Regions from separate parts of the Staphylococcus sp. AC872 genome, predicted to be linked through region 3. Evidence: predicted binding sites of a transcription regulator. Region 3 holds the regulator's gene; each other region holds the start of a gene.
What was found. The regulator Rex, encoded in region 3, represses fermentation and respiration genes when NADH is low (regulators of the CRP and FNR family bind a similar motif). The targets are predictions, from matches to a motif close to TTGTGAAATATTTCACAA.
Positions count from the first base shown of each region.

Region 1: a site for Rex is predicted at 2,427-2,444, ahead of ACZ267_RS01185 (nitrate/nitrite transporter). Genes of this name have one in related genera too.
Region 2: a site for Rex is predicted at 1,243-1,260, ahead of pflB (formate C-acetyltransferase). Genes of this name have one in related genera too.
Region 4: a site for Rex is predicted at 2,693-2,710, ahead of ACZ267_RS01220 (nitrate reductase subunit alpha). Genes of this name have one in related genera too.

Region 1 is NZ_CEEDKW010000001.1:213,963-222,568, reverse strand. It holds gene nreA (nitrate respiration regulation accessory nitrate sensor NreA) at 1-119, shown strand, start outside; gene nreB (nitrate respiration regulation sensor histidine kinase NreB) at 129-1,160, shown strand; gene nreC (nitrate respiration regulation response regulator NreC) at 1,183-1,836, shown strand; gene ACZ267_RS01185 (nitrate/nitrite transporter) at 2,551-3,702, shown strand; gene ACZ267_RS01180 (Hsp20/alpha crystallin family protein) at 3,756-4,172, opposite strand; gene ACZ267_RS01175 (MarR family winged helix-turn-helix transcriptional regulator) at 4,411-4,857, opposite strand; gene ACZ267_RS01170 (nitroreductase family protein) at 5,022-5,651, shown strand; gene ACZ267_RS01165 (DUF3139 domain-containing protein) at 5,780-6,145, shown strand; gene ACZ267_RS01160 (cation:dicarboxylate symporter family transporter) at 6,394-7,671, shown strand; gene ACZ267_RS01155 (DUF4889 domain-containing protein) at 8,218-8,562, opposite strand.
Region 2 is NZ_CEEDKW010000001.1:598,732-607,337, reverse strand. It holds gene ACZ267_RS03010 (NAD(P)-dependent oxidoreductase) at 1-204, shown strand, start outside; partial or broken gene ACZ267_RS03005 (M15 family metallopeptidase) at 311-978, opposite strand; gene pflB (formate C-acetyltransferase) at 1,317-3,563, shown strand; gene pflA (pyruvate formate-lyase-activating protein) at 3,583-4,338, shown strand; gene ACZ267_RS02990 (hypothetical protein) at 4,544-5,416, shown strand; gene ACZ267_RS02985 (YfcC family protein) at 5,557-6,951, shown strand; gene galU (UTP--glucose-1-phosphate uridylyltransferase GalU) at 7,256-8,119, shown strand; partial or broken gene ACZ267_RS02975 (CDP-glycerol glycerophosphotransferase family protein) at 8,293-8,606, shown strand, end outside.
Region 3 is NZ_CEEDKW010000011.1:14,874-23,479, forward strand. It holds partial or broken gene ACZ267_RS11845 (MutS-related protein) at 1-780, opposite strand, end outside; gene ACZ267_RS11850 (ABC-F family ATP-binding cassette domain-containing protein) at 1,131-3,065, opposite strand; gene ACZ267_RS11855 (redox-sensing transcriptional repressor Rex) at 3,324-3,968, shown strand; gene ACZ267_RS11860 (hypothetical protein) at 3,995-4,300, shown strand; gene ACZ267_RS11865 (YeeE/YedE family protein) at 4,471-5,559, shown strand; gene ACZ267_RS11870 (sulfurtransferase TusA family protein) at 5,572-5,796, shown strand; gene ACZ267_RS11875 (LacI family DNA-binding transcriptional regulator) at 5,937-6,887, shown strand; gene ACZ267_RS11880 (sucrose-6-phosphate hydrolase) at 7,188-8,606, shown strand, end outside.
Region 4 is NZ_CEEDKW010000001.1:226,751-235,356, forward strand. It holds gene ACZ267_RS01220 (nitrate reductase subunit alpha) at 1-2,638, opposite strand, end outside; gene cobA (uroporphyrinogen-III C-methyltransferase) at 2,819-3,745, opposite strand; gene nirD (nitrite reductase small subunit NirD) at 3,736-4,050, opposite strand; gene nirB (nitrite reductase large subunit NirB) at 4,053-6,458, opposite strand; gene ACZ267_RS01240 (sirohydrochlorin chelatase) at 6,528-7,250, opposite strand; gene nikA (nickel ABC transporter substrate-binding protein) at 7,569-8,606, shown strand, end outside.

The DNA of each region.
Region 1 (8,606 bases), on a different contig from region 3:
ATCAACAACAAGTGTATGGTGTCATGTTGTTTGGCCAAAGAAATCATAAACCATTACCAATAAATGTGTATGATATAGATATTTATGAACAATTAGGGATATTTAATGAAGAAATTTAGGTGATTAACTTGACGGTTAATAATGAACAACTTGAAGTGTTGTTAAGACGTTATTTTGAAAGTACAAATGAGAAGATTGTTTTTGTAAATAATAACGGAAAAGTCATAGCAATGAATGAAGCGGCTAAAGAGGTCATTTCGGAAGAAGAAAATTATAGTGCGATGACAAATGCGATATGCAGACGATGCGAGGGTTACACGAATGAGTATGACTTACAGTCATGTAAAGATTGCTTTTTAGATGTAGAACAACCTCATCACTCTCAATTCCAAGTATTTATGAAAACAAAAAACAGAAAAATCGCACCATTTACAGCTTCTTATATTACAATTGATCCGGTTAAAGGCATCAACGCATTTACTTTGCAAGATGTTGCACCTCAAATTGAACGACAAGAAAAAATGAATCAACGTCGAATGATGAGAAAAACAATTTCTGCACAAGAAAATGAACGTAAGCGTATATCTAGAGAATTACATGATAGTGTTATTCAAGAAATGTTGAATATTGATGTTCAATTACGTTTGTTAAAATATCAACAAGATAAAGAGAAGATATTAGAAGATGTTAAAAATATTGAAGGATTAATGTCACAACTCGTTGATGATGTCCGACATTTATCAGTTGAATTGCGTCCTGCATCCCTTGATGATTTAGGACTAGAGGCAGCATTTAAATCGTATTTTAAACAATTCGAAGAAAATTATGGTATGCAAATCAATTATGTTTCTAACATTGTCAATCATCGATTTGATAGTGAAGTGGAAACAGTCGTTTATCGAGTTGTTCAAGAGGCTGTATATAACGCTTTAAAATATGCTGGTGTTAGTGAAGTAGAAGTCACTATTCAGCAAAATGAATTGACTTTAATCGCTGAAATTATTGATCGAGGACAAGGATTTGATCCATCTTCCAAGCCAAGAGGATCGGGACTAGGGTTATATGGAATGAAAGAGCGATCAGAACTTGTTGAAGGGAATTTAAACATAGAAACGCATATAGGTAAAGGAACGATTATTACTTTAGAAGTACCACTGTAAATTAATTTTTGGGGGAATAATGTTGAAAATAGTTATTGCCGATGATCATGCAGTTGTTAGAACCGGTTTCTCTATGATATTGAATTATCAAGAGGATATGGAAGTAGTTGCTACCGCTGCTGATGGTGTAGAAGCCTATCAAAAAGTCATGGAGTTTAAACCTGATGTGCTATTAATGGACTTAAGTATGCCACCAGGTGAATCTGGACTTATCGCAACGAGTAAAATTCATGAAAGTTTTCCTGAAACTAAGATTTTAATCTTAACGATGTATGATGATGAAGAGTATTTATTTCATGTATTGAGGAACGGTGCGAAAGGTTATATTTTGAAAAACGCACCTGATGAACAACTATTGCTTGCTATTAGAACGGTTTATAATGGTGAGACATATGTGGATATGAAATTAACAACCTCATTAGTCAATGAATTTGTAAACAGTAGTAATCAGGAATATACAGATACATCAGATCCATTCAAAGTGTTATCCAAAAGGGAATTAGAGATATTGCCATTAATAGCAAAAGGCTACGGTAATAAAGAAATAGCAGAAAAACTATTTGTATCAGTAAAAACCGTAGAAGCACATAAAACACACATTATGAACAAACTAGAATTAAAATCAAAACCAGAACTCGTAGAATACACCATGAAAAAGAAACTATTAGAATTTTAGAGACCCTTATCGCTTTAGCGATAAGGGTCTCTTATGCCTTAGTGAAGCTAAGGCGAACCGAAAGAATGATCGCTTTAGCGATAAGGGGCTCTTATGCATTAGCGCAAGCTAAGGCGAACTGAAGAAGAAAATCGCTTTAGCGATTAGGGGCTCTAATGCATTTAAAGAAGTACTTCCATTTTAATGGTTAGTACTTCTTACGCAGTAGCGAAAGCTACTGTGATCCTTAAAAGTACTTCCATTTTAATGGTTAAGGGCAGTGGATGACTGGTAAGTTACTACGTGATACTTGTAACTCACCTAGTCATCATATGCCGGGGAAGAACGACGAAATATAAAATTTCTGTTCTTCACCCTCATACGCAGTAGTGAAAGCTACTGTGATCCTTAAAAGTACTTCCATTTTAATGGTTAGGGGCAGTGGATGACTGGTAAGTTACTACGTGATACTTGTAACTCACCTAGTCATCATGTGCCGGGGAAGAACGACGAAATATAAAATTTCTGTTCTTCACCCTCATACGCAGTAGTGAAAGCTACTGTGAACCTTTTAATAGGGGAATTACTTATATAAATAAGGGATTATCCTAATGTTCAGTTTTTCACAAAGTAGATAAAATCAAATTAAGATTAGTTCTATGTTCATTAATACTGCTATTAAAAGGCAGGCCCACATAGTACTAATAAATAAATGAATTCGACGAGGGTAAAAATATGGACAAGACAAAAGGTGGATTTCAACTCACATTACAAACACTTAGCTTAGTGGTTGGTTTTATGGCTTGGAGTATTATTTCTCCATTAATGCCGTTTATTTCTCAAGACATTAAAATATCAGCGGGACAACTATCCATTATTTTAGCAATACCCGTAATTTTAGGATCAATATTACGTGTCCCTTTTGGATATTTAACTAATATTGTTGGAGCCAAATGGGTGTTTTTCTGTAGCTTTATAGTGCTTTTATTTCCAATTTACTTTTTAGGACAAGCACAATCACCAAAAATGATGATGATATCTGGATTCTTTCTTGGTGTTGGTGGTGCCATCTTCTCAGTAGGTGTTACATCAATTCCAAAATATTTTCCAAAAGATAAAGTAGGATTAGCAAATGGTATCTATGGTATGGGAAATATAGGGACAGCCATTTCATCCTTTTTAGCACCGCCAATTGCAGGGATTATTGGTTGGCAAACAACGGTTAGAAGTTATTTGATTATTATTGCTATATTTGCAGTATTAATGTTTATATTTGGGGATAATCGTGAGCCTAAAGTAAAAGTGCCACTAATAGCTCAAATGAAAATCTTATTTAAAAATTATAAACTATACTATACAAGTCTTTGGTACTTTATTACATTTGGTGCGTTTGTAGCCTTTGGACTATTTTTGCCAAACTATCTTGTTCAACATTTTGGTATAGATAAAGTAGATGCAGGTATTCGTTCAGGTATATTTATTGCTTTAGCGACTTTCTTGAGACCAGTCGGAGGTATACTAGGTGATAAATTAAATGCAGTTAAAGTTCTGATGGTAGATTTTGTCATTATGATTATAGGTGCATTAATTTTAGGATTTTCTAATCACATCGCATTATTTACCATTGGATGTTTAATGATAAGTGTATGTGCAGGTATTGGTAATGGTCTTATTTTTAAATTAGTACCTTCATATTTTGCGAAAGAAGCTGGATCAGCAAATGGTATTGTATCAATGATGGGGGGACTAGGCGGCTTTTTCCCACCATTAGTAATCACATATGTTACAGGTATGACTGGTTCAAGTCATTTAGCATTTATCTTTTTAGCTGTTTTTGGACTTATCGCATTAATCACAATGGTTCATTTAAATAAAAAAGAAGCATAAATAAATAACACCCTCATCATGGTTATACCGTGACGAGGGTGTTATATTTTGATTTATAATATAGAAATAGTTGTTGCGTCTTCAGATTCTTGTTGTTGTTTAGGTAAGCGAATATTTAAGACGCCATCTTCAAATGTTGCTTTGATTAAATCTTTATCTACATCTTCAAATTCAAATCGACGCACAAGTTCTCCGTTAGAACGTTCATTCAATTGTGCTTGTCCATTATGAGGCTCTAAATACTTATTAGCTTTAATCGTTAATGTATGATGATCAAAAGTTAATGATATATTTTCCTTTTTAACGCCTGCAAGTTCAGCTTCTATTAAATAATGATCGCTTTCATTATATAAATTAGCTGGAAATGCTTGTGTTGAAAACTGATTAAAAACTTGTTTACCTAAGTCTCTAAACATATCAGTAGGGTCATTTTTCAAAAATGAATTATTAAAGAAGTCGTTACTAGGCATACTATTCGCTCCTTTTGATTAACTAAATTTGAATCATATTTAATTGTAAATTCATTATATGTACTGTTTAGGGTGAGGTAAAGTAAAAAGGATTCATGGAGTGATTACTCGTTCTAGAGAATATAGACAAAAGCTTACAATATGAAACATTGGTTCACATAACTTGGATTTACATGAATAAAAGAAAGATATGAATGTTGAGGGAAAGTTTACTTTTGTCTTTTTCTCTATAGAAGTATTACTTTTCCGTGGATTTATCAAAGTTTTTAGAAACAAACATTTGAAGATGGTTGATTAATTCTTTAGCTTCGTTAACGTCGATATCAAATTCGCCAAATACTTTTAATGACACTTCAGATAATGGTTTTTTAATACTTTTACCATGATCTGTCAGTGAAATTTGAAGATTTCTTTCATCTTTTTCTTCACGAGTTCGAACAACGTAATTTTTCTTTTCTAATTTTTTTAGTAATGGTGTTAAAGTGCCTGAATCTAAGAAAACTCTATCACCTAAAGTTTTGATGTTAAGTTTCTCATCTTCTTCAATCGCCATTAGCACTATATAACCAGTGTACGTGAGTTCGTATTCCTTTAAATAACTAGAATACTTTTTGATTATTTCTTTTGATGAAACATAGAATAAAAAGCATAATTGTTTGCTTAAATAACTATTTTCTACATACATTAAATCACTCCTTGTTAAGCTAACAATATTATGAAGTGTATGACTTGTCAAGTGCCGTTTGAAGTGATATAGGCAAATTGCTTTTCATTTAAAAATTACAAAATTATAATAAAAATTAATTGTTTTGAAATATCAAACGACTTATAAAGAAAGAGGAGAACTTAATGGAAAGAATCTCAAAATTTAATGATGTATTAAAAGGAAGAAAATCTGTAAAAGTATTTGATACTGAATATAAAATTAGTCACGAAGAAATGGATGAAATGATTCAAAAAGCAACTAAGGCACCATCATCCGTAAATATGCAGCCGTGGAGAATAATGGTAGTAGATTCGGATGAAGGTAAAGAAAAAATCTTACCCTCATTTGGGATGAACTCAAGACAAGTGAATACATCGTCCGCGATGATTATTGTTTTTGGTGACTTGAAAAATTATGAAAAAGCTGAACAAATTTATAGTGATGCAGTAAGTAAGAAACATATGACCGAAGAAATAAAAGATAAAATGTTAAGTTGGGTCCTTCCTCATTATAAAGGGCTATCTAGAGAGGGTATGAAAGATATCGTCAATATTGATAGTAGTTTAATGGCTATGCAATTCATGCTTGTAGCTAAATCTCATGGCTATGATACGAATCCAATCGGTGGATTTGATAAAGCTAATATTGCAGACGTGTTAGGTTTAGATAGTGAGCGTTTTGTACCTGTGGTAGCTATTGCAGTAGGTAAAGGTGCACAAGAAGCACATGACTCAGTACGTTTACCACTTGAAGATGTTAGACAATATCTATAATAAACTTGAACCAAACTTTTAAGTGCAAAATTCAGATAAGAATATTTTGTTACAAAAGTTTTATAAGACTTTAAAAATGTATGCTTTTCGTTCATACTAATTAAGATAAGGCAAAAGGAGTCTATAAAATGAGTAGGAAACAGAAATTAATTAGAATCGCTATTATATTAATCATTTCATTAGTTTTAGCATTTGCATTTTTCTTCGCACTTAAAACATATCAAGGCCATAAAAATATTGAAATGGTCGATAGTTATCTTAAAGAACATCATTTAAAAGATAAGATAAAAAAAGAAGAAACTTTGTATAGCGCTAAAAAAGGTGTCTATTATAAGGAAGTTATTTATAAAGACGAGCCTAAAGTAACTTATGTCATACAGCCGATAAGTACAAGAAAAGGTATCTTTGCAGAAGGTTTTGATACTGAAACTAAGAAAAGTTTAAAAAGTGCCAAACACAATTACTTTAATAAAAATTATAAACCTTCAAATTAACCCAAATAATTTTAGGTTATCGATTGAAAAAATCGGTAACCTTTTTTCTTATTGTGTAAGTTTGATATTAGGCTAGAATTATGATTATAACAATGAAAGTGGGAAAAATAACCGTAGTAAAATACTCTGGTTTCACAATTATTTAGAAATTTCAACACAATTATTTGTATTTGTTATTTAAAAAATTATAGCTATTTTTAAGTTATCTGATATAATTAAGTGATGTCAGATGAAGGGGAGTTTGCAATATGGCTCTATTCAAGAGAAAAATTAGCCTTCCAGTGCAAGTATTAATTGCGTTGGTTCTAGGTGTTGTCGTTGGACTTATATTATATGGAAATGAAGAAGCGGCTAACTACATAAAGCCATTTGGAGACGTCTTTTTAAATTTAATTAAAATGATCGTTATTCCAGTTGTGTTCTGTTCTTTAGCGTTATCTATTTCGAACGTAGGGGAGTCGAAAACCGTAGGTCGCTATGGATGGAAAACAATACTTTACTTTGAGATTATAACAACAATCGCTATTGGTCTTGGGATTATCTTCGGTAACTTGTTTAAACCAGGTTCTGGACTTGATCCATCAAAACTACCAAAGGGCGATATTTCTAAATATCAATCATCTGCACACGCTGCAGAACAATCTACATATGGTAACCATTTTATTGATACCATTGTAAACATTGTACCTACAAACTTTTTTGAAGCTTTAACTAAAGGAGAATTATTACCAATTATCTTCTTTGCTGTATTCTTCGGTTTAGGCTTAGCTGCCATCGGTGAAAAAGCAGAACCAGTTAAATCTTTCTTAAATGGTACATTAGAAGCAGTTTTCTGGATGATTAACAAAATTTTAAAATTAGCACCATTAGGTGTCTTTGCATTTATTTGTACAACAATTATTACATTTGGTGCATCAGCTTTACTTCCTCTACTTAAACTTGTATTAGTTGTCGTCTTCGCGATGGTATTCTTTGTAGTTGTAGTATTAGGAATTGTAGCAAGAATGTGTGGCATAAGTATTTTCTCAATTATGAAAATACTAAAAAGTGAAATTCTTTTAGCCTTCTCAACATCAAGCTCAGAAGCTGTATTACCAGTAATGATGAAAAAGATGGAAAAATTTGGTTCACCAAAAGAAATTACATCATTTGTTATACCAATTGGATATACATTTAACTTAGACGGTTCAGCATTGTATCAGTCAATCGCTGCTTTATTCGTCGCACAAATGTATGGTATGCATTTAACGTTAACAGAACAAATTGTGTTAATGTTAACATTAATGCTTACATCAAAAGGTATGGCGGCAGTTCCAGGTACTTCAATCGTTGTTTTATTAACAACATTAGGTGCAATGGGATTACCAGCTCAAGGACTTGCATTAATCATAGGAGTTGACCGTTTATTAGACATGGTACGTACAGTCGTTAACGTTATGGGTAACGCTTTATCAACTGTAGTTATCGCAAAATGGGAAAACTTATATGATAAGAAACAAGGCCAAGAGTATTTAAAATCACTATAAAATAACAAATCTGACATTTTTAGAGCCCCTTATCGCTTAGCGATTAGGGGCTCTTATGCATTAGCGCAAGCTAAGGCGAACCGAAGAAGAAAATCGCATTAGCGATTAGGGGCTCTTATGCATTTAAAGAAGTACTTCCATTTTAATGGTTAGAGGCAGTGGATGACTGGTAAGTTACTACGAGATGCTTGTAACTCACCTAGTCATCATGTGCCGGGGAAGAAAGATGAAATGTAAAATTTCTGTTCTTCACCCTCTTACGCAGTAGCGCAAGCTACTGTGATCCTTAAACGTACTTCCATTTTAATGGTTAGAGGCAGTGGATGACTGGTAAGTTACTACGAGATGCTTGTAACTCACCTAGTCATCATATGCCGGGGAAGAAAGACGAAATGTAAAATTTCTGTTCTTCACCCTCTTACGCAGTAGCGCAAGCTACTGTGATCCTTAAACGTACTTCCATTTTAATGGTTAGACTTATGAGAATACGACAAATATATATACAAAGAAAAGGAAGCAAGTCATCAGGACTTGCTTCCTTTTTAACTACATATGCATATGTCCCATATCATGGATTTGAGTCATTAATCCGTGAGGTACATCATCATGATCTACTTTTTTCACTTTTGCAATTTTGCCAGTTTTTTCATTTTTAGTAATCATAACGAAATCTTCTTTTTTAACAGATACTTTTGCATCTGAAGGAAGTTTAACATTCTTTTCAATTTTTTCGTCTTTTTCACTAATCATTTTATCAATTGTTGTTTCATTTTTCATAACACCATAGTATGTTTCTTTTTTGCCACCAGCCATCATTACGACAACTAAAACAATACATACAATTAACATAATTGCGATAAGACCAAAACCAAGTCCTTTTTTACTCTTCATTTTATATATTCTCCTTTAGTATTGTTGTTTTCTATTTCATTTAT
Region 2 (8,606 bases), on a different contig from region 3:
TGGACATTCCTAAGCCCTGCTGCAGAATTTGATCCAGAGGGTGTTAGAACAGGTCATTACCAATCTGGTAAAGATCAATTAATTGTTAATTCTGAGGGAAATAGCTATATCAGTTATGCAGATTATGCCGTTGCATTAGTAGACGAAATTGAAAATCCTCAACACATTAATGAACGCTTTACTGTTGTGGGAGAAGCAAAATAATAGAATTAAAAAAGGCTGAGATATTCATGAGGACTGGTTATGAGTTGATGTGTACATATCACACAATCACTCACATTATCCATCATGTATCTCAGCCTTATTTTTATTATTTTTTAGGATATAAAACTAAATAAGATTCTAAACTTTGGCCAGACTCTTTGACTTCTTTGGCTTTCTCTTTACCTAAATAGCGTAAATGCCATGGCTCATATTGATAGCCAGTTTCATTTTCTTTGCCTTTACCATATCTAATAATAAAGCCATATTCATCTGCATGGCGTTTAATCCATTGACCTTCTTTGGTTTTACCAAAACTGCGGTATAAGTTTTTATCAGATCCCTGTGCACCCACATCGAATGATAAACCAGTTTGATGTTCTGAATGACCTGGTTTAGAGCTATATTTATTAGCTGCTTTTTCATCATCTCTAGCTTTATAATTATTGAATAATTGAATTTGAGTTTGATAGCTTCTGAAGCCACTAATTTTGTATAAATTGATATGATCTTTTTTCGCATCAGTAATCATTTTATTTAATGCTTTCACTGCTTTAGGATTTTCCCCAGGATTATAGTCTTTTGGTAATTTAATTTGCTTATTCACCATTAAGATACCGTCAATATAAGTTTTACCATCTTTTTAACTTTCTTGTGAGATTGATTCTGTTTATTACTATCTTGCTTGCTCGCTTCATTTTTTCCTTCAGAATGATAATTTGAACATGCTGATAGTACTAGTAATCCCATCAATAGCACAGTCCACAACTTTTTCATACCACACAAAACTCCTTTTATATTGTTAACGTGATTTACCAAATACCCAACTAATTGTACACGAAATAAGTTTAACATATTTTATTAGTATAATAATGGTATATAAGAAATGAATTCATTTGGTTTTTATGTAAGTATTTTAATTTTGAATTTATGATATTTATAAATCTGTTATGTAACAGTGAATAAAAATGTAATTCTGTATTAATTTAAGATACAGGTTCGCTAATCAGCCATATTTTAGTTGAAAATTAGTCATAAATTTTGTGAAAATTATCACAATAAACATGCTACACTACATGTGAAAACGTTAACAAAACGAAATGGAGGCGAACAGTATGTTAGAAACAAATCATCATACTAGTGCTTGGCAAGGTTTTAAAAATGGTCGTTGGAATAGACATGTAGACGTGAGAGAATTTATTCAACTAAATTATTCATTATATGAAGGTGACGATGCCTTTTTAGAAGGTCCAACTGAAGCAACATCAAAATTATGGGACCAAGTGATGCAATTATCTAAAGAAGAACGTGAACGCGGTGGTATGTGGGATATGGATACGAAAGTAGCATCCACAATCACATCACATGACGCTGGATATTTAGACAAAGATTTAGAAACAGTTGTCGGTGTGCAAACAGAGAAACCATTTAAACGTTCAATGCAACCGTTCGGTGGTATTCGTATGGCTAAAGCAGCATGTGAAGCATATGGTTATGAATTAGATCCAGAAACAGAAAAAATCTTTACAGACTATCGTAAAACGCATAACCAAGGTGTATTCGATGCATATTCCAGAGAAATGTTAAATTGTCGAAAAGCTGGAATAATTACAGGATTACCAGATGCATATGGTCGTGGACGTATCATCGGTGACTATCGTCGTGTGGCATTATATGGTGTTGACTTCTTAATGGAAGAAAAACTTAAAGACTTTAATACAATGTCTACTGAAATGTCAGAAGATGTGATTAGATTAAGAGAAGAATTATCCGAACAATATCGTGCCTTAAATGAATTAAAAGAACTAGGACAAATGTACGGATTTGATTTAAGTCGACCAGCTACTAACTTTAAAGAAGCGGTGCAATGGTTATACTTAGCATATCTTGCAGCAATCAAAGAACAAAATGGTGCTGCCATGAGTTTAGGACGTACATCAACATTCTTAGATATTTATGCTGAACGTGATTTGAAAAACGGTGACATTACAGAAAGTGAAGTACAAGAAATTATCGACCACTTCATTATGAAATTACGTATCGTTAAATTTGCACGTACACCAGACTATAACGAATTATTCTCTGGCGATCCAACTTGGGTAACTGAATCTATCGGTGGTGTAGGTATTGATGGTAGACCATTAGTTACGAAAAACTCATTCCGTTTCTTACATTCATTAGATAACCTAGGTCCAGCACCTGAACCAAACTTAACTGTGCTTTGGTCAGTAAGATTGCCTGAAAACTTCAAAATTTATTGTGCAAAAATGAGTATTAAAACAAGCTCAATTCAATATGAAAACGACGATTTAATGCGTGAAAGCTATGGTGATGACTATGGTATCGCATGTTGTGTATCAGCAATGAAAATCGGTAAGCAAATGCAATTCTTCGGTGCTCGTGCTAACTTAGCTAAAACATTACTATATGCTATCAATGGTGGTAAAGATGAAAAATCTGGCAAACAAGTAGGTCCAAGTTATGAAGGTATCCATTCAGACGTATTAGATTATGATGAAGTATTTGAGAAATTTGAAAAAATGATGAACTGGCTTGCAGGTGTATACATTAATTCATTAAATATCATTCATTACATGCACGATAAATATAGTTATGAACGTATTGAAATGGCGTTACATGATACAAATATTATTCGTACGATGGCAACAGGTATTGCTGGTTTATCAGTAGCAGCTGACTCTTTATCAGCAATCAAATATGCACAAGTAAAACCTATCCGTAATGAAGAAGGCCTAGTTACAGACTTCGAAATCGAAGGCGATTTCCCTAAATATGGTAATAATGATAGCCGTGTGGATGATATCGCAGTCGATTTAGTTGAACGCTTCATGACAAAATTACGTAGTCATAAAACATACCGTGACTCAGAACATACAATGAGTGTATTAACAATAACATCTAACGTTGTTTACGGTAAGAAAACAGGTAACACACCAGACGGTCGTAAAGCTGGCGAACCATTTGCACCAGGTGCAAACCCAATGCATGGTCGAGATCAAAAAGGTGCATTATCTTCATTAAGTTCTGTTGCTAAAATTCCTTATGACTGCTGTAAAGACGGTATCTCAAATACATTTAGTATCGTACCAAAATCATTAGGTAAAGAAGAAGACGCTCAGAATAAAAACTTAACAAGTATGTTAGACGGCTATGCAATGCAACATGGTCATCACTTAAATATCAATGTATTTAACAGAGAAACATTATTAGATGCAATGGAACATCCAGAAGAGTATCCACAATTAACAATCCGTGTATCTGGTTATGCAGTTAACTTCATTAAATTAACTCGCGAACAACAATTGGATGTCATTTCACGTACATTCCACGAACAAATGTAGAAAATAAGGTGGGAGCAAAATGCTTAAAGGACACTTACACTCCGTCGAAAGTATGGGCACAGTCGATGGACCAGGTATTAGATATATATTATTTACACAAGGTTGCTTATTAAGATGTTTATATTGTCATAATCCAGACACTTGGAAAATCAATGAACCATCTAGAGAAGTTACTGTAGATGAAATGGTTAATGAAATATTACCGTATCAACCTTACTTTGATGCATCTGGTGGCGGCGTGACCGTAAGCGGTGGCGAGCCATTACTACAAATGCCATTTCTAGAAGCGTTATTCAAAGAACTACAAGCAAATGGTGTACATACGTGTCTTGATACCTCTGCAGGATGCGTCAATGATACACCAGCGTTTAACCGACACTTTGATGAACTACAGAAACATACAGATCTTATATTATTAGACATAAAGCATATTAATAATGAAAAACATATTCAATTAACAGGCAAACCCAATACACATATACTCAAATTTGCCCGTAAATTGTCAGATATGAAACAACCTGTATGGATTCGTCACGTCCTAGTGCCAGGTATCTCAGATGATAAAGAAGATCTCATTCAACTTGGAGAATTTATTAATTCTCTTGATAACGTTGAAAAATTTGAAATCTTACCCTATCACCAACTCGGCGTGTATAAGTGGAAAAATTTAGGCATCCCATATCAATTAGAAAATGTTGAACCACCCGACGATGAAGCGGTCAAAAAAGCCTACCGTTACGTCAATTTCAAAGGGAAGATCTCAATTACATTATAAAAAGAAATAAACCCATAACACTACACACCCTTCACAAACACATCAGTTCCTTATTGGAATTGGTGTGTTTTTAATTATTCAAATATCTTTGTAAAAAGAATAATATGTGAAGTTATTAAATACAATATTCTGAATTGTCTTGATATTAATAAGTGTTTTATTTACATTTATATTAATAAATATATTTTTGAAAGGAGTCATTTTGATGAAAAGAATTTTCGTATTAAGTTTATCAGCATTCCTAGTTTTGGCAGGTTGTCATTCAGGTGAAAAATCGAACGCAACAGATAAGAAAGAAGAAAACAAGCAAGCGTCTAAAACAAATGATAGTAATAAAGAAAAACAAGATAATAAAAATGAAAACAAAAGTACGTCAGTGACTCAATTATCAGAAAAGAAAAAATTAACATTAGCTTTTTATGCTGACGAAGCAGATCAATATATGTTAACTAAAAATGAAATCCTAACAGGCATTTATGAGTATAAAAAGGGATCTGAAGTTGAGAAAAAGCAAATGGAAGATCTAATGTTAGAGAAAGTGGATTCTATAAAAAATGCACCCGATGGCATGAAGTTTTATCAAGTATATCCAACGAAAGGTCAGTTTGCTTCTGTTATAGGTGTAAATAAAAATAAAATATTTATAGGTGGTACACAAGGTGCATTAAATGATTATGCTTCTTTATCTAAAGATGGTAAGGAACTAGATATTAATCAGTTATATAAAGCAAATAAAGATAATAGATCTTTACCAGAAATGGAAAAGAAAATACAAATCGTTGATAGTGGTGCAGCACAAAAAGCAGATGATCCAGATAAAAACGCTGCTAATACGATGGCACATATGAGAAGCCAAATTTATAATGAAATCAGTGAATTTGATGGCGAATTAGATAATAAAACCTACCTTTGGGATAACATCCGTATAGACAACGATGGTAATTGGACAGTGAATTATCGTAATCATGATGGGGAAATCATGGGTACATATAAGAGTGAGAAAGATAAAATAATTAAACTCGATCAAAATGGTAATAAAGTTAAAGAAAAGCAAATGAGTAATCAATCAGAAGAATAATGAATCGATGAAGCGTTTAGTGACATATCAAGGTTACTAAGCGCTTTTTAAATTTCTAAATAAATTATTGTTAATTTTCTGAAAATAGGGTATCGGTATAAAAATATTAACTTCAATGATTTAAAAAGGGGATTAATCATATGAAAAAAGAAAAATCGAAGAAGTTCAAATTTAAAACACCTCATACGTATGCTTTATTATTAATGGTTATTATATTTGCTTGGATAATGACTTATGTGATACCAGCAGGGGAATATGCACGAGAAAAGAAAAGTGGTCAAACAGTAGTTGTTTCTGGTTCTTACCATGAAGTTGCGAATCAGCATTTATCATTTTTAGATATTTTTAGAGCAGTACCAGAAGGTTTGGTAAGTGGCGGTGAAATTGTATTTTATGTATTTTTAGTAGGCGGTGCATTTGGGATAGTTCACCAAACAGGTGCATTTGAAAATGGTGTGAACAAAGCAATGCGTACATTAGGCAAAGCCAATTTTTTAATGATTCCATTGACGATGACGGCCTTTTCCATTTTAGGGTTTTCTATCGGATTATCAGAGGAGACGATTATTTTTGTACCTATAGGAGTGTTGATTGCTCGTACACTTGGTTATGATGCATTAACAGGTGCAGCGGTAGTCATATTAGGAGCCGGAAGCGGATTTATGGGTGGTATGCTTAATCCGTTTACTGTTGGTATTGCGCAAAAAGTAGCTGAGTTACCATTGTTCTCTGGTTGGGGATTACGTACGATTATATACGTCTTTATACTCACTGCAGCTATTACTACAGTCATGCTTTACGGTCAAAAAGTTAAAAAGAATAAGTCGAAGAGTATTGTTTATGAGTTGGAAAAGGAAGAAGGACAACTTAATACAGAAATTGAATATCAACATTTTAGTAAGAGGCAAGCTTTCAGTCTAGCATTGATTCTTGGTGCGATTTTATTTAATGTATTTGGTATTTTTAAGTATGATTGGACCTTTACACAAATGAGTGCCAACTTTCTATTGGCTGGTATCGTAGCAGGATTAGTCGCTGGACTTGGATTTAATGGAACATTTGATGCACTAGTTAAAGGGATGCAAGATATTCTCTATGGTGCGTTAGTCGTGGGTATTGCTAAAGGGATTGTCGTGTTATTAGAAAATGGTAAAATCATCGATACGATTGTACATGGTATGACAACACTATTATCTGACGTACCTGCTTCATTAGTCATCATGGTGACGTTTGTTTTACAATTTATATTGAATTTCTTTATTCCGTCAGGCTCAGGACAAGCTTTAACAACAATGCCACTCATGATACCTATTTCAGATTTACTACACATCAATCGACAAATTACAGTGCTAGCCTTCCAATATGGAGATGCCATTAGTAATATTTTATTCCCGACATCAGCGACACTGATGGGTGCTTTAGCAGTTGCGCGCATTTCATATACACAATGGCTAAAATTTGCATGGAAACTCATTGTTGTATGGATCATTATCTGTGCTACAGCGATGTCCATCGCTCTGGTGATAGGTTACTAGTAAGTTTATATAATTTATAAATGAAAAATATTTAAAACTGATTTTACATCTAAGGTGTAGAATCAGTTTTTTTATAGAATAAGTCAATTTAAATCGCTACACAATACAGACTAGTACAATATTTATAAAAATTAATACTAAAAATAAGTGGAATGTTGTGATAATATAATATGGTGTAAATACTTAACTTTTTAATAAATTGAATAAATCTATGTAAGTAATACATATACTATATATATTTATTATTAATCTAATAAATGATTTATTCGAGGGATTAAACGGTTATTCGAGGGGAGCTATTTGAGTGAAAGTTAAAAAAGCAATTATTCCAGCAGCTGGTTTGGGGACAAGATTTTTACCAGCAACGAAAGCAATGCCAAAAGAAATGTTAGCTATCTTAGATAAACCAACAATTCAATATATTGTTGAAGAAGCATCAAGAGCAGGGATCGAAGATATCATTATCGTTACAGGTAAACATAAACGTGCGATTGAAGATCATTTCGATAACCAAAAAGAATTAGAAATGGTATTACAAGAAAAAGGGAAAAATGACCTATTAGAAAAGGTTCGATACTCAACAGATTTAGCTAACATCTTCTATGTTCGTCAAAAAGAGCAAAAAGGTTTAGGCCATGCCATTCATACAGCACGTCAATTCATTGGAAATGAACCATTCGCTGTATTATTAGGTGATGACATTGTGGAATCAGACACACCAGCAATTAAACAATTGATGGATGTTTACGATGAAACAGGTAAATCCGTAATTGGTGTTCAAGAAGTAGCTGAAGAAGACACACACCGTTACGGTATTATCGATCCATTAGAAAAATCGGGTTTACGTTATGAAGTTAAGAAATTCGTAGAAAAACCAAAACAAGGTACAGCACCATCTAATTTAGCGATTATGGGACGCTATGTACTAACACCTGAAATCTTTGATTATCTTGAAACACAAGAAGAAGGTGCAGGTAACGAAATTCAATTAACAGATGCAATTGAACGTATGAACGCCGAAAGCCAAGTATACGCATACGATTTCGAAGGTGATCGTTACGATGTCGGTGAAAAACTAGGCTTCGTTAAAACAACGATTGAATATGCATTAAAAGACGAAGATATGAAAGATGATGTGAAAAAATATATTAGAGAATTGAATTTTTAATATTAGGAGAAAAAAATTGAAAAAAGTAGATATTAAAAAAAAGATTGATAATTACAAAAAGAATAAAGGTAAATTTTGTTATATAGAGAATCGAAGAAAGAAAAAGATACAAAAAAACTATTTTGTATTAGAGTCCACTCATGGGGATTCGGTAGGGGACATATTTTTATCTTATTGATGAAATTCAAAAACAGGTTGAAAAAAGTAAAATTTTCATCGTTTCTAAACAACCAGACAAGCATAAAAAATTGCTTGATGAAAAAGGAATTTCTAACATTCATATGGTGAAACATTTATCAGAAGAATATTATGAATTGATGGCGGTTTCTGAGTATTTAATCAATGATACAACATTTTATCCATTCTTCAGTAAAAGAGAAGGACAAAAATATTATATTATTTGGCATGGTACACCTTTAAAAAATATGGGGAAAGATATGGAAGTAGTCGTAGATGTTGCTAACGTTCAACGAAATTTCTATATGGC
Region 3 (8,606 bases):
GCTGATGCTAAGTCTACGCTTTCGATTTTGGCTAATATACCACTCAAATAACGTGCAGTTTTAAAGTGATTGAAATTGACGTCTACTTGTGGTGTTCCCTCTATCTCAGTAAGATTTTTAACACTGTTTTAAAATATAAGCAGTATAAAAAATGGTTTTTAAATCTTGTTCAAATGTTCGTTTTAAACTGACCGATAAAATGATATTGATCATGCAAGCTATGACGAATATCAGAATGCCATTTGACGCATCAAAGCATGTATAAATTAAAGCGATAATCGGTAATAATGGTGCTAGCATAAATATTTTTTGACACTTAATAGGTGTGAGTTGATCGGGAAAATGGGGATAAACACTTTTACCTACTAAACCTAACCGTAATGAAACTTGATTCCTAAACGATGTATCTTCTTTAAAACGTTTAAGTAATATTTTATTGTTTACTTTATACATCCTACGTAAAGTAGCATATAAACGCATTTCACCAAGTGCTGTGAAATTGAAATTCATACTTTGAAATAAGGCATCCATATTTAAGTCAGACCAAGTTTTGTCATCGACAAGTTGATGTTCATTATAATGATCACTATAAGTTTGAAATTGATAATCATATTTCGCATTTGGCCTAATAAATTTTTCTATCTTTTCTTGATTAGGCCATAAGCCGTTAATTTTATTAATGAACTGTCTTCTATTGACGATTGATGTAATAATACTAACGACGGTGGTTAAAATAATAACGCCTAATACAAATAATAAAAATAACTGTACATCGTCCATTGAAAAACTCCTTTATGTATAGTTATTTTAATTATTTCATATCATTTAATATGAAACAATCAATGATAATAATGAGAAGTTAGAAGTTATGTCAATAGGGAACATGCGTACTTATCAACAATAAGTGCACAACTTGTGGATAAGTGGTGTTAATTTTTGTGGATATAGTATATTTTCATCTGAATAACTTTTAAAAATAGTTACATATTACTTGTGGATAACTAGGATAACTCTGTGGATAGCTTTCATATAGGCAATAATCATTGTTAATAATAATCAATAAAACGATAGAAAAAAGACACTAAAAAGTAGAAACTCTACTTTTTAATGTCTAGTAAAATAATAGTTATTTATAATTTTTCTTGTAATTCTTCCCATTCCATCATTGCTTGTTCTAATTCTTGTTCGGTGTTTGATTTTAATTCCGCTAATTCATTGGATTTAATAGGATCACTATAAACATCAGGTTGTGTAAGTTGATAATCAATGTCTTCGATCTTTGCTTCACATGATTCGATGATAGCTTCACGTTGCTCGATTTCACGTTCTATTTTGCGTTGTTCGCGACGACGTTGTTTTTGATTTTCATATGATGATGTCGATCTCTGTTTGGTGCTTGGGTTATTTGTAGACTCAATTTCACTTTCCGCTTTAGCTTTTAGAGCAGCAGCTTCTTCTGTTTTTTCAATATAATATTGGTAGTCACCAAGATACATTTTGCCACCATCATGATCTAAGTCAAATACTTTATTGGCTAATTGATTGATGAAATATCTATCATGGGATACAAATATTATAGTACCTGCAAAATGCTCTAAAGCTTGTTCTAACATTTCTTTTGAATCTATGTCGAGGTGATTGGTAGGCTCATCTAAAATAAGTACATTATCACGTTGTAACATTAACAAGGCTAGTTGTAGTCTTGCTTTTTCACCACCTGATAAATCATTGATGATTTTTTTGACATCGTCTTGTACGAATAAAAAGCGTCCTAATACTGCTCGAATATCTTTTTCGTTCATATTTGGATATTGGTCCCACACATAATCTAGAATGGTTTTATTTGATTTGAATTCAGCTTGTTTTTGATCATAGTAACCAATTTTCAAATTAGCACCAAATGTGACTTCGCCACCGAGTTGACGTTGTCTTTGAGCAATGGTTTTAATCAAAGTGGTTTTACCGACACCATTTGGCCCTATAATTGCAATGTGATCGCCTTTGGATACTTCCATATTAATAGGTTTAGTAATAGGGGTATCATCATAACCAATTTCTAATTGTTTGATATGCATGACGTCATTTCCGGTATTTCTATCAAATCCAAACTGGATATTGGCACTTCTTGCATCAATCATAGGTTTATCTATACGTTGAATTTTTTCTAGGGTTTTACGACGACTTTTTGCCATGCCACTTGTTGAAGCTCTTGTAATATTTTTTTCTACAAATGTTTCTAATCTTTTAATTTCTTCCTGTTGTTTTTCATATTCTTGCATACGTTTTTCATAATATTTATCTCTTTGTTGAATAAATTGTTCATAATTACCAATATATCGTTTGACGCTACCTAAAGCGACGTCATAAACTTGTGTAACGATTTTGTCTAAGAAATATCTATCATGACTGATAATGACAATTGCACCTTTAAAGTAGCGTAAATAATCCTCTAACCATTTTGTGGTTTCTAAATCAAGATGGTTGGTAGGTTCATCAAGTAATAATAAATCTGGTTCATTTAACAACATTTGTGCCAGTGATAATCTTGTTTTTTGACCACCACTGAAGTCATTAATAGGTTTATTAAAGTCATCTTCATTAAAATTCAACCCATGAAGAACTGTTTTAATTTTACTATCATATTGATAACCTTCTAGTTGCTCAAATTGATTTGATAAAGATTCATATTTTTCTATATGTGCTTGATAAGTAGGGGTATCATACGCATCTGCATGTGCAGCTAACCAATCGGTTTCTTGTTTGATTAATAATTCCATATTTTTTATATGTTCAAATGGTTTTGACATTTCCTCAAATACAGTGGCGTTAGAGTCTAGTGTCATTTGTTGTGTCAAATAGCCCATCTTAAGATTTTTAATCTTTGAAATATGACCACTATCATAATCTTCAACGCCAGCAATGATTTTCATAAGTGTTGATTTACCGGCACCATTTCGTCCAACAACACCTATACGTTCGCCTGTTTTTACTTCAAAATCAACGTTAGTAAAGATATCTTCACCATCGAACGATTTAGAGATGTCATTAAGTTGTAAAAGTATCATCCGACTTCACCTTTCTAAATATGCGATATCATTATAAACTATACATATAGTTTGATATGTTTAAATATTTGTTTATCATATTAATATTTATTTTACAGTATTAAGCTGTGTCTTGAAACTAGGATATTTATTTTTAAATTTTATTAATGTATAATTAGCAAGTATTCATTGTAAACAATTATTTGGATTTTTATTGTTGCAAACATATATACATAAAATTAAATTGAAACCGTTTAGTGTCGAAGGGAGACAAATAAAATGGCAAGTAACGTTAAAATTCCTCGAGCAACTTTAAAACGTTTACCGTTATATTATAGATTTGTTAGTAATCTAAAAACTAAAGGTATTGACCGTGTTAATTCTAAAGCTATTAGCGAAGCATTACAAATAGATTCAGCTACGATTCGTAGAGATTTTTCATATTTTGGCGAATTAGGTAAAAAAGGTTATGGCTATAATATAGATAGTTTAATTGAATTTTTTAAAGCTGAAATTAGTGGTAGTAATGATATTAAAATTGCAATTGTTGGTGTAGGTAACTTAGGTCGAGCATTATTAACATATAACTTTTCAATTCACGATGAAATGACAATTACAGAAGCATTTGATGTGAATCAAGATGTCATCGGTGAACAAGTAGGCCGTGTAGTTGTTAAAGATAGCAAGACTTTAAAACAAACGTTATCAAAACAAGATATTGATGTAGTCATTCTCACTACTCCTGAACATGTTGCTCAAAGTGTTACAGACGAACTTGTTGAATCTGGTATTAAAGGAATTATGAATTTTACGCCAGCAAGAGTAAGTACACCAAATGATGTTCAAGTACATCATATTGATTTAGGTATTGAATTACAGTCCTTACTATTCTTTATGAGAAATTATGATGAATCAATGAAATAGCATATTGGTCATTAGGGGGACTCTTTATGAATGGTAAATTTTTGATTCAAGTAAGTTGTATGTATAAAGCTCATTTACCTACATTGATATACATTCCCGGACAATTGGTTTTGAACGAGCATACACTAATATTCAAGTCATATTATACAAATCATAATCCTTTAAATTTAGATATTGATGTAAAAAAAATAATTCGTTACCAAGTACGTAAGGGATTACTAGGACATAAATTATTTATTTATTATAACCAAACTTGGTATAAATTCAGTCATTTTAAATCAAAAGACATACAAACGTTAGTTCATCATATAAATGAAATACAAGCGCTTTAAAATAGCGATATTTAATAGTACATCTTAAAGAGGTGTACTATTTTTTAGTAAAGTGAAAACTACATTCAATAAAGATATGCATTGGGAGAACTAATTTAGATAGTGAACTTGAAATATAACACTTTATCCTGTAAAATAACTTAGTATTTATATCGGAAAAGGGTGAAAATATGGTTTGGATGATTATAAGCGGTTTGATTGTCGGTGTACTATTAGGATTCGTAATGCAACGAACTCGCTTTTGTTTAGCAGGCGGTTTTAGAGATATGTATGTACAAAAAAGTAATAAAATGTTTTATGCTTTGCTTGTTGCGATTACAGTTCAAAGTATTGGTTTATTCATTTTAACAAGTTTAGGCTTAGTTAATGTTCCAGCACATACATTTCCAATTGTTGGTACAGTTATCGGTTCTTTTGTCTTTGGCATAGGTATCGTATTAGCAGGCGGTTGTGCTACTGGAACATATTATAGAGCAGGAGAAGGTTTAATAGGTAGTTGGATTGCACTTATTTTATATGCATTAACAAGTGCTATGACTAAGACAGGTATTTTATCACCAGTTCTAAAAGTAATTAACCAACCTACAAATGAAAATGCTAGTATGGCAGATACATTGCATATTCCAAATTGGATTTTAGTCATTCTTATAACGATTATTACTTTAATATTGGTGACTAAAACACTTAAAAAACCTAAAGTAGCAGTTCCTAAATTAAAACAAAAGTATACAGGTTTAAGACATTATTTATTTGAAAGAAGGTATCATCCATTTGTAGCAGCAATTGCAGTTGGATTAATCGCATTATTAGCTTGGCCAATGAGTAGTTCTACTGGTAGAGATTATGGATTAGGAATTACGACGCCTTCAGCAAATATTGTTAATTTCTTAATTACTGGAAATACTCAACTCATTGATTGGGGCGCATTTTTAGTTGTAGGTATATTCCTTGGTTCCTACATTGCTGCTAAAGGTTCAAAAGAATTCAAATGGCGTTTACCAGATAAGAAAACAATTAGAAATAGTGCAATAGGTGGTATTTTAATGGGCTTTGGAGCCTCTGTTGCAGGTGGTTGCTCAATCGGTAACGGTTTAGTTGAAACGGCAACAATGAGTTGGCAAGGTTGGATTGGCTTAGGTTCAATGATTCTAGGTGTATGGTTTATGAGTTACTTTATTTTTATTAAACCTATGAAACAATTACAACAATCGACTAAAAAACAACAAACAACAGTTAAACAACAAACGCAAACGACGTAAGGAGGATTTATAATGGTATATGAATTAGGTACAGTTGGGATGGTTTGTCCTTTCCCATTAATTGAAGCACAAAAGAAAATGACTGAATTAGATCTTGGCGATGAATTAAAAATTGATTTTGATTGTACACAGGCAACTGAGGCAATCCCTAATTGGGCGGCAGAAAATGGTTACCCTGTTACTAATTATGAACAACTCGGTGATGCATCTTGGACAATTACTGTTCAAAAAGCGTAAAGTACTGATAAATATAGACAGAGCATCCTACATAGGGTGCTCTTTTTCATTTCAAAGAACTAGAAAATAGTATTTAAAGCGATTACATGTATGATAGAATAAATATAAGTTTTCCAAAATATGATGGGTGAGTAACTTTTATGAAAAATATATCGGATATCGCAAAATTAGCAGGTGTATCTAAAAGTACAGTTTCTAGGTATTTAAATAATGGATCTGTAAGTCAAAAGACGCGTATAAAATTAAGTAGAATTATTAATGAACATGACTACCAACCGAATCAGTTTGCACAAAGTCTAAGAGCGACTCAAACACGTATTATAGGTGCAATTATTCCAAGGATGAACTCTTACGCTGTTGATGAAACAGTCAAAGGTATAGTAGATCAATGCCAACGACATAACTATCAATTACTACTAAACTACACTGATTTACATATGGATGCGGAAATAGAAGCAATTGAAACTTTATCTCGAAGTAAAGTGGATGCAATCATTTTAATGGCAACCGATATTACTAATAAACACTTGGAAGTAATTGATAAAGCTAATGTACCTGTCATTATAGTTGGACAAGAATACCCTGGATTACATAGCATCACGCATGATGATTATCAAGCAGGATTAAAAGTGGGTGAGTGGGTAGGTCAAAACCAACCACAACGTGTTGTATTTTTTAGTGTTACTGAGAAAGACATTGCAGTGGGTGTACATAGAAGAAATGGATTAGTCGACGGCTTATCAAAATATCAAATTGAACCAGATATATTTGAAACCTCTTTTAAATATGAAGAAGCATTACAAGACATTGAACAAACGTTAACAAAGATCAATGATGCTGACGTCATTATAGGTGCGACCGATGCGATTGCATTGGCTATTCATAAATATAGTTTTAATTCAGATCAATTATTAAAACCAACAATGATTCATGGATTTGGTGGAGACCCTATGACACAAATAGTTTCACCAATTATTCGAACGATACAGTTTAATTATTTTGAAGCGGGACAACGTGCCATGCTTGAAGTTAGACAATTGATAAAGGGTGAAGCTATTGAAGAAACCATTGTGATACCAGTGAAATTATGAAGAATATATTCAAATTATATGGAACCGATACCAGTAGAAATGATAAAATAGAAGCATCATTCTTACCGGCTCAAGTAGCCCAAGTATAAAGGATTTCGATGAGGAATTCTAAAGACAATGCAAGTTGGGGAAGACAATGATAAAGACATACATTTTTAGAAACGCATATGACTTAGCATATAGTTTCGACTTTTGTTTAATATTTATAATTGAACAAAATTACATGTATAAGTGGCACTTTATTATGAATAAACTTAACCCCATATACTTAAAAGATTACTATAAAATAGGGGGATATGAATGACTGAATGGACTAAAGAAGAACGCTATCAACGAATAGAAGATGCTGATAGCGATAAATTACTAAATTTAAAACAACAAGTAAAACTATCTCCGTATAGACAAACTTTTCATATTCAACCAGAAACGGGTTTATTAAATGATCCCAACGGTTTAATTTATTTTGATGGAAAATATTATGTGTCACATCAATGGTTCCCTTTAGGTGCGGTACATGGTTTAAAGTATTGGTTTAATTATACAAGTGACGATTTGGTTCATTTCGAACCACAAGGTGTGATACTAAGTCCAGATACTAAATTCGATAGTCATGGCGTTTATAGCGGAAGTGCTTTTGAATATCAGGGCCATTTATATTATATGTACACTGGAAATCACCGTGATCATGCATGGCAAAGACATTCATCCCAAATGATTGCTAGAATGAAAGCTGACGGATCAGTAGAGAAATTTCCTAAACCTGTCATTAGCCAACAACCGGAAGGCTATACAAGTCATTTTAGAGATCCAAAAGTATTTCAAGTTGAGGATCAATTTTATGCGATTTTAGGTGCGCAAACTATGGATGAATTTGGTAGATTATTATTATATCGTTCGAAAGATATTGTGAATTGGCATTTCCAAGGAGAAATTAAAACATCATTAAATCAGTTTGGTTATATGTGGGAGTGTCCTGATTACTTTGAACTAGATGGCCATGATGTCATCATGTTTTGTCCACAAGGTCTTGATAGTGATGAAGATAAGTATCGTAATATTTATCAATCTGGCTATATTATGGGTGATTTAAATCTAGATACGTTAGAATTTGATCATCAATCATTTTTAGAATTGGACAGAGGTTTTGATTTTTATGCGCCACAAACATTTCTCGACCAAAATGGTCAACGTATCTTAATTGGTTGGATGGGATTACCAGACACAACATATCCTACAGATGAAGAAGGTTGGGCACATTGTTTAACTATTCCAAGAGTATTAAATATTGAAAATGGTAAGTTGAAACAAAGACCTATTCAAAGCTTAGAAAAATTAAGATATAACAAAGAAACAGCTTTAGGTTACGCTAATAAATTTACAACCAAGTTACATCCATATGAGGGTAAACAATACGAATTAATCATTGATATTTTGGAAAATGATGCATCTGAAATTTATTTTGAGTTAAGAACATCAAGATATCAATCGACAATGATTTCATATAATAAAAGAGACAATAAAGTGACACTTGATCGAACTGATAGCGGTGTATTACCAGGCAATGTAGAAGGCACAACACGTAGTACAAAACTGGATTCAACCTTAACACAATTACGAATCTTTGTTGATACCTCTAGTATAGAGATTTTTTGTAATGACGGTGAACGTGTCTTAACATCAAGAATATTCCCTTCAGAGGAAGCAACTGGTATTAAGACT
Region 4 (8,606 bases), on a different contig from region 3:
AATCACGTTCTACGATGGTAAAGTTAGGCATTGTTTTACCTGGTATGGCATCTATCTCACCTTTAGACCAATCTTTTACTATACCTAATGGTGTGGCTATTTCTTGTTTAGAATCATGACCTAATGGTGTTGTTACGACATCTTTATATGTACCTGGTAGATAATCCTTCGCCATTTCTGACACTGCTTTAGCGAGTGTTTTATAAATATCCCAATCGGATCGAGACTCCCACAATGGATCTATGGCTGGATTAAATGGATGAACATAAGGATGCATATCAGTAGAAGAAAGGTCATGCTTTTCATACCAAGTTGCTGCTGGTAAAACAATATCTGAATATAATGGCGTCGCTGTCATTCTAAAATCGAGCGATACGAGTAAATCTAATTTACCTGTTGTTTCTTCTCTCCACTGAATTTCATCAGGTTTATCATCTTCGTTTGGTGATGCTAATAATCCTGATTTTGTACCTAATAAATGTTTCATAAAATATTCTTGTCCTTTAGCAGAACTAGAAATTAAATTAGAACGCCATACGAATAATGTTTTAGGATGGTTTTTTCTTAAATCAGGATCTTCTACTGCAAATTTTGTTTCCTTCGTTTTCACTTCATTAATCGCACGTTGTAAGATGGCTTCATTTGAATCATCACCATTTTCTTTGGCTTCTTCAGCGAATAACAAACTATTCTTATTAAACTGTGGATACGAAGGCAACCAGCCTAATTTAGCTGCTGTCACATTGTAATCAGCAGGATGTTGATGTTTTATATGCTTCGCTAAAGGTGATTTCAATTTATCAACATTTGATTCTTCATACTTCCATTGATCTGTTGCGAAATAGAACCAACTTGTCCCATTTTGTAAGCGTGGAGGCCCTTGCCAATCTTTAGCAAATGCAATCGTATTCCATCCTTCGATAGGTCGACATTTTTCTTGTCCAACATAGTGTGCCCAACCACCACCATTGACACCTTGACAGCCACATAACATAACTAAATTTAAAATAGAACGATAAATTGTATCGGAATTAAACCAATGGTTGATACCAGCTCCCATAATAATCATTGAGCGTCCTTCTGTGTCTATAGCATTTTGAGCAAATTCTTTTGCAACTTGAATGACTAGGCTAGATTTTATACCTGTAATGTTTTCTTGCCAGGCAGGCGTATATTTAGAATGTGCATCGTCATATCCCGTTGCTTCTAATTCATGATTAAAACGTTTGATACCATATTGACTTATCATCAAATCATATACAGTAGTAATATATCTTTCATCACCATTAGCTAATTTAATCTTCTTAGTAGGTATAGGTCGTTCAAAGACACCGTCGCCATTGCTATCAAAATATGGAAATTGAATTTGTTGTAATTCAAAATCACTTTCATCCATGGATAGACTAGGTTGAATATCATTGCCTGCTTCATCTTCTAATTTAAGATTCCATTGTTTACCATCTTCCCAGCGTTGCCCCATCGTGCCATTTGGAACAACTAGTTGATTTGATAAGTTATCAAATAACACAGGCTTCCATTCTCCGTTTGTTGTATCTTGTCCAAGATCACTTGCTCTTAAAAATCGGCCTGCTTTCAAACCATTTTCATCTTGATCTAACATTAATACAAAAGGCATATCTGTATATTGTTTAGCATAATTAATGAATCGTGCATTAGGATTATTGATATAATATTCTTGTAAAATAACATGTGTCATTGCTTGCGCAACTGCAGCATCAGTGCCTGGGTTAGGCGCCAACCAATTATCTGCAAACTTTACATTTTCAGCATAATCTGGTGCGATAGAAATGACTTTAGTGCCTTTATATCGTACTTCTGTCATGAAATGTGCATCTGGAGTTCTTGTTAATGGTACGTTTGAACCCCACATAATCATGTAAGCAGCGTTATACCAATCACTTGATTCAGGGACATCTGTCTGTTCTCCCCATATTTGAGGTGATGCTGGTGGCAAATCGGCATACCAATCATAAAAACTCAACATTTCTCCACCCAACAAATTAATGAATCGTGCACCAGCTGCATAGCTCACCATAGACATCGCTGGAATAGGCGTGAATCCTGCTATTCTATCTGGACCATCTTTTTTTATGGTATATAGTAATTGAGCAGCGATAATATCAGTTACATCTTTCCAATTTGATCGTACATGACCACCCATACCACGCGCTTGTTTATAACGTTTGGCTTTTTCTTCATCTTCTACAATAGATGCCCATGCAGCAATTTTGTTTCCATGATTTTCTTCAAGTGCTTCTTGCCATAATTCTAAAAGTTGCCCTCTGATATAGGGATATTTAACTCTTAATGGACTATATTCATACCATGAAAATGAGGCACCTCTTGGGCATCCTCTCGGTTCATATTCTGGCATATCTGGACCACAACTAGGATAATCTGTTTGTTGATTTTCCCATGTTATGACGCCATTTTTAACAAAAACTTTCCATGAACAAGACCCAGTACAATTCACGCCGTGGGTAGTTCTCACTTCTTTATCGTGACTCCAACGTTCACGGTACATTTTTTCCCATTCTCTGCTTTTACTTTCAAGTACTGACCAATTACCATTAAACTTTTCAGTTGGTTTAAAAAAATTTAATCCAAATTTGCCCATAAATATCCTCCTAGACCTTTACTTCATCTATGCGTTCCAATCTTTTCAATTAGATTGTACATTTTTTCACAATATTTATATATTAGGGAATGTCCTAATTGCACTTATAAATTCCCTACTACAAAAAAGCAGTGCCTATTCTAGATAGACACTGCTTTATCATTAATATTCATTTTGTGCTTATAATTCAATAAACTGATGTGTATACTGCTTTAACACTGTTTTGTATAATGCTTGTTGAGAATAATGATACGTCTCATCTACTTCAATCATGCATCCATAACCTTGCTCATATAGTAATTCACATTTTTCTAATGCTTGGTTTCTATCGCCTTTTACAATATATATTTTTTCTTTATGCTTAGTCTTAATTTGGGGTTGTGAATAGCTGATGATATCTCCAATGATACAAATGCCTGGTAATCCTTCTACTTTATACTGGTTTAACTTTTGTTCGATATTACTTATATTTCCAGTCAATACTTGTTCATCAAAAAGTGAGGCACGGAAAACAATTGCGATTGGGTAATCATACGATGTATACTGTCTGATTTGCGAAATAATTCTAGGTAGTCGTTTAACCCCCATATAAACAGCTAGCGTTCCTTTATTTATTAATGTACTGATATCAATGTCATTATCTTTTGAATCCTTAAAATGACCTGTTGAAAAAGTAACGTTTTTAGCTATACTTCTCATTGTTAGACCTAAGTTCATGGATTGTGCTGCTGCACTTGCCGATGTTATCCCCGGCACTATTTCAAAGTTGATATTTAATTCAACTAAAGCTTCTACTTCTTCTTGGACACGTCCAAATATAGCAGGGTCGCCTCCTTTAAGCCTAACCACATGATGATGTTTACTTGCCGCTTCAATCATTTTTTGATTAATGGCCTCTTGTTGAATATGTTTAGTATATGGTTTCTTACCAACATCAATGATTTCTATATCTGGTTTAGCATATTGCAATATAAAGGGATTAACCAATCTGTCGTATAATATAATATCTGCATTTTCAATGAGTCTTTGCGCTCTTTTAGTTAATAAATTAGGATCACCAGGACCTGCACCTACTAAGTAGACAGTTCCGTATCGATTTAAAGGCATATAAAAATATCTCCATCTACGACTTCTACTGGATACGTTTCTACACAACCAGTATCTGGTTCCTGAACATCACCTGTCTTAAGATCAATTTTTTGGTCATGTAAAGGACAATAAACATAGTTTCCACTAACAGTACCTTCTGACAAAGGCCCCTCTTTATGAGGACAAATATTATTGACTGCAAATATCTCTCCTTCATTTGTTAAAAACAAACCAATCTCTTTATCGTTTACGAATACTTTCTTACCAATTAATGGTGTTAACTCATCTATACGGGACACTTTAATTTTCTCCATATGTTTCATGATTAAACCCTCTCAACTTCAAAGATTTTTTGTGATGCTTTATCATTTACGATTGCTTGCCAAGGTTCCTCTTGGATCGCTTGTTTCGCTTCCATCACTCTATCGAAAAGTGCTTGTTGACGTTCGGGATCTAACAATACTTCTTTCACATTTTCAAAACCAAGACGTTCTAACCAAGGCGCAGTTCTTTCAGCATATATTCCAGTTTCACGATAATATTGCATCAATGCACCACAAATACGAATCACTTCATCTTCTGTTTCTACAGTAGTTAGTAATTGTCCTTTTGTTACTTCAGTACCGCCATTACCTCCGATATAGAGTTGGAAACCATTTTCTACTGATATCACACCAAAATCTTTCACACCAGATTCCACGCAGCTTCTAGGGCATCCTGATACACCCATTTTGAATTTATGTAGGGTATCAATATATTCAAATGTTTTCTCTAATCTAATACCAAGTTGAGTCGTATATTGTGTTCCAAATCTACAGAATTCTTTACCAACACAACTTTTAACTGAACGTGTTTTTTTACCATAAGCTGAAGCAGAACGCATGCCTAAGTCTTCCCATACGCTTGGTAGTTCTTCTTTTTTCAATCCATATAATCCCACACGTTGAGATCCTGTAACTTTAACAAGTGGTACATTATATTTTTTAGCGACTTCTCCTAGTCTAATAAGTTGATCTGCATCTGTAACACCACCGCGCATTTGGGGGATAACGGAGAATGTACCGTCATTTTGAATATTTGCATGATAACGTTCATTGGCAAATCGTGATTCTTTTTCATCTTTATGCTCATTTGGATATATCATGTTCAAATAGTAGTTGATAGCAGGACGACATTTTGGACATCCATTTTTATCTTTGAAGTTGAGTACATGTCTCACTTCTTTAGATGTTTTGAGTCCTTTTGCTCTAATTTGAGTAACAATTTGATCTCGTGATAAATCCGTACAAGCACATATACCAGTTGGTTTAGAGGCTATAAAATCATCACCTAATGCATATTGTAGAATGTCTGCGATTTGGCCTTTACATTTCCCACATGAATTTCCTGCTTTAGTCATTTTTGTAACTTCAGCTACAGACGTTAATCCGTTTTTAGTAATCGCTTCTACAATTGTGCCTTTATTGACACCATTACAACCACAAATTGTTTCGTCATCTGCCATATCCTCAATAGATACATTGGCAGCTTCTCCACCTTTTGTTAATAAAGAGACCAACGTATAGTCTTCGATAGATTCGTGCTTTTTCATCATGTTATAGAAGCGAGAACCATCATCTGTATTCCCATATAACACTGTACCGACAACTTCTCCATCTTTTAAAAATACTTTTTTATAATTATTATCGATACTATTAAATATCTCTATACCATGAATATCGTCAGTTTCTTGAATAATACCTGCACTATATAAATCACACCCTGATACCTTTAAAGAGGTAAATGTAGTAGAGCCATGGTAGCCATTAGTTTCCTTATTTATTAAATAGTCTGCTAAAACGATACCTTGTTCATATAATGGTGCAACTAAACCATATACTTTACCTTCACATTCTGCACATTCTCCCACAGCAAAGATATTTGGATCATTTGTTTGCATAAATTCATTAACGATAATACCTCTATTAACGTCTAAACCAGCCGCTTTAGCTACCTCAGTATAAGGTCTAATACCTACCGCCATAACAACTAAGTCCACTTCTAACACACGTCCATCTGCTAATCTAACGGACTCAACATCTTCATGACCGAGAATTTCTTGGGTATTCGCTTGTAATTCAAATCGCATACCTTGTTGTTCCAAATCATTTTTTAGCATTTGACCTACTTTTCGATCCAATTGCATTTCCATAAGCCATTCTGCTAAATGTACTACGGTTACCTCCATACCTTGGTCTAATAACCCTCTAGCACATTCTAATCCTAATAGTCCCCCACCTATAACAATTGCTTTATGTTTAGTTTGAGCTATCTCCATCATGCGTTTAGTATCATCAATTGTTCGCCACCCAATAACACTTGGTAAATCAGATCCTGGAATAGGTAAAACAAATGCTTTTGAACCTGTGGCAATTATACATTGATCATATTCAAAGGATAGCCCACTCTCAGTTATAACAGTCTTATTTGCTCTATCTAATATCGTCACTGGATCGTTATTAACCAATTTAATGTCATGTTCTGCATACCAGTCATATGAATTCATGATTGTTTCTTCTACAGTCATTTTATTTTGTAAAATATTAGATAACATGATTCTATTATAATTTGGATAGGCTTCTTTACCGATAATGGTAATTTCAAAACGTTGCGGATCTCTATCCAAAATTTCTTCGATAGTTCTCAAACCAGCCATGCCATTTCCTATCATCACTAATTTGTTTTTAGTCATATATATGCCCCTTTATCACTATAGATAAGTTATTTAAAGGATTAGATATAAAGGCACATGTTGTTATTTTTAAAATTGGAGTGCTTCAAGACGTTCTCGTATAATAAGTCTCAATGCGTCATCAAAATTGATTGACGGTGTAATGTGTAGTTTACAATGAATATCCATGTCATCAATGAATCGTTTTACTTTATTGACCAATCTTCCATCAAATAAAAAGAGTGGCACGATAATTAATTCATCATATTGTTTTGATATCTCGTCTAAATCATTTCTGAATGTTAAAACGCCATATAAAGCTCTTGCATATACAGGTCGCTTCGAGTCGATGGTTTCCACAAATGCTTTAAGTTCATCATGTGCTTTTGTAAAACGGCCGCTACCATTACCGTGTGCAATAATAACCGTTGCTGTCTTGGAGGCTTGATCAGCAAGATGCACATCCTCTATTCTTCTTTCTACTAGTGATTTCATATAAGGATGTGTGCCTAAAGGTTCACTCATTTGACTCGAAATTTGAGGATACTTTACTTTCATCTCTGATAGTATGTTAGGAATATCGCCAATATAATGCATCGCTCTAAAAATAAGTAACGGCACAATTCTAAATTGTGTGATTCCTTTTTCGATCATATTTTCCATTGTTATTTCTAAACTCTGTGTGTCACTCTCTAAAAACGCTAATTCGTAATGGTACTCTTCATCTTTTAGTAAAGTTGTAATGAATTCTTCTAAGGCTTTATTTTGATTTCCTTTTCTCATTCCATGTGCCACTAAAATGTTGCCTACCATAATACCAATCCTTTCAACTTGAATTGTAAACTAATTCGTAGAGTTTTTGTGATTAATTTCACATTTTTAGTGAAAATTAGGGAATACCCTTATACAAGTTATATACACGACATAATAAAATATTTAACTTTGTAAAAAGAGATGTATAAAGATTTAAATTACATGTAATAAGATATATAATTAAAATATTAGTGGTTAATATATGTACTACTTCAACTAGCACCAATTTCAAATACATAACGAACGATGCAATATGTACGTGCCATATTAACGACTTAGTAAATTTTCATGATAAGACAATGGAGAGGAGTAAACGACATGAAAAGATTTACTATTCTGATAATTATAGTATCCTTTATTTTAGCAAGTTGTAGCAATAATGCAACAAATAAAAAAGATACGCTTAATGTTGAAATCCCATTAAAAACAACATCAATTGCGCCATATGAAACGGATGTACCTGTGAAAATCGGTGCATTAGAATCTTTATTCAAAATGTCTAAAGATGGTAAAGTTAAACCCCTATTGGTTAAATCCTTCAAACAAAAATCTGATGATACACTTACCCTAAAAATTAAAGATGACATTCATTTCCAAAATGGTCATAAATTAACTGGAGATGCTGTCAAACGTAGTCTAGAACAAGGTGTTAAAAAGAGTGACTTATTAAGTGGATCTCTACCTATTGATAAAATCACTGCAAAAGGCCAAGAAGTGACAATCAAAACCAAGGAACCTTATCCTGAATTAAAATCCGAATTAGCGAGTCCATTCGCAGCTATTTATGACACACAAGCGAAAGGCAAAGTTTCGGATCAACCAGTTGGTACAGGCCCGTACCAAATTGACAAATATCAACGGTCACAAAAGATAGAGCTATCAAAATACAAAGATTATTGGCAAGGTACACCTAAATTAAGTAAAATCAATGTCACATATCATGAAGATGGCAATACTCGTGTCAATCATTTATTATCTGGCAAATCAGATTTAACAACAGATGTACCTATCGATCAAATTAATGACGTTAAAAAATCTAATAAAGCGAATATTCAAAGTACATCTGGTTTCAGAACACATTTATTACTTTATAATCACGACAGCAAAAAAATGAATAAAAATGTTCGAGAAGCATTTGATGCAGTTATTAATCGTAAAGAAATTGCTAAGAATGTATCCAAAAATTATGCCAAACCAGCCTCTGGACCATTTAATGATCGATTGAAGCATATTAAAGGTAGCGAGGTTCAGCCACAAGACATTAATAAAGCGAAAAAGCTATTAGCCAAAGAAGGCTACACTAAAGATCATCCTTTAAAAATAAATATGGTTACTTATGATGGTAGACCTGAATTA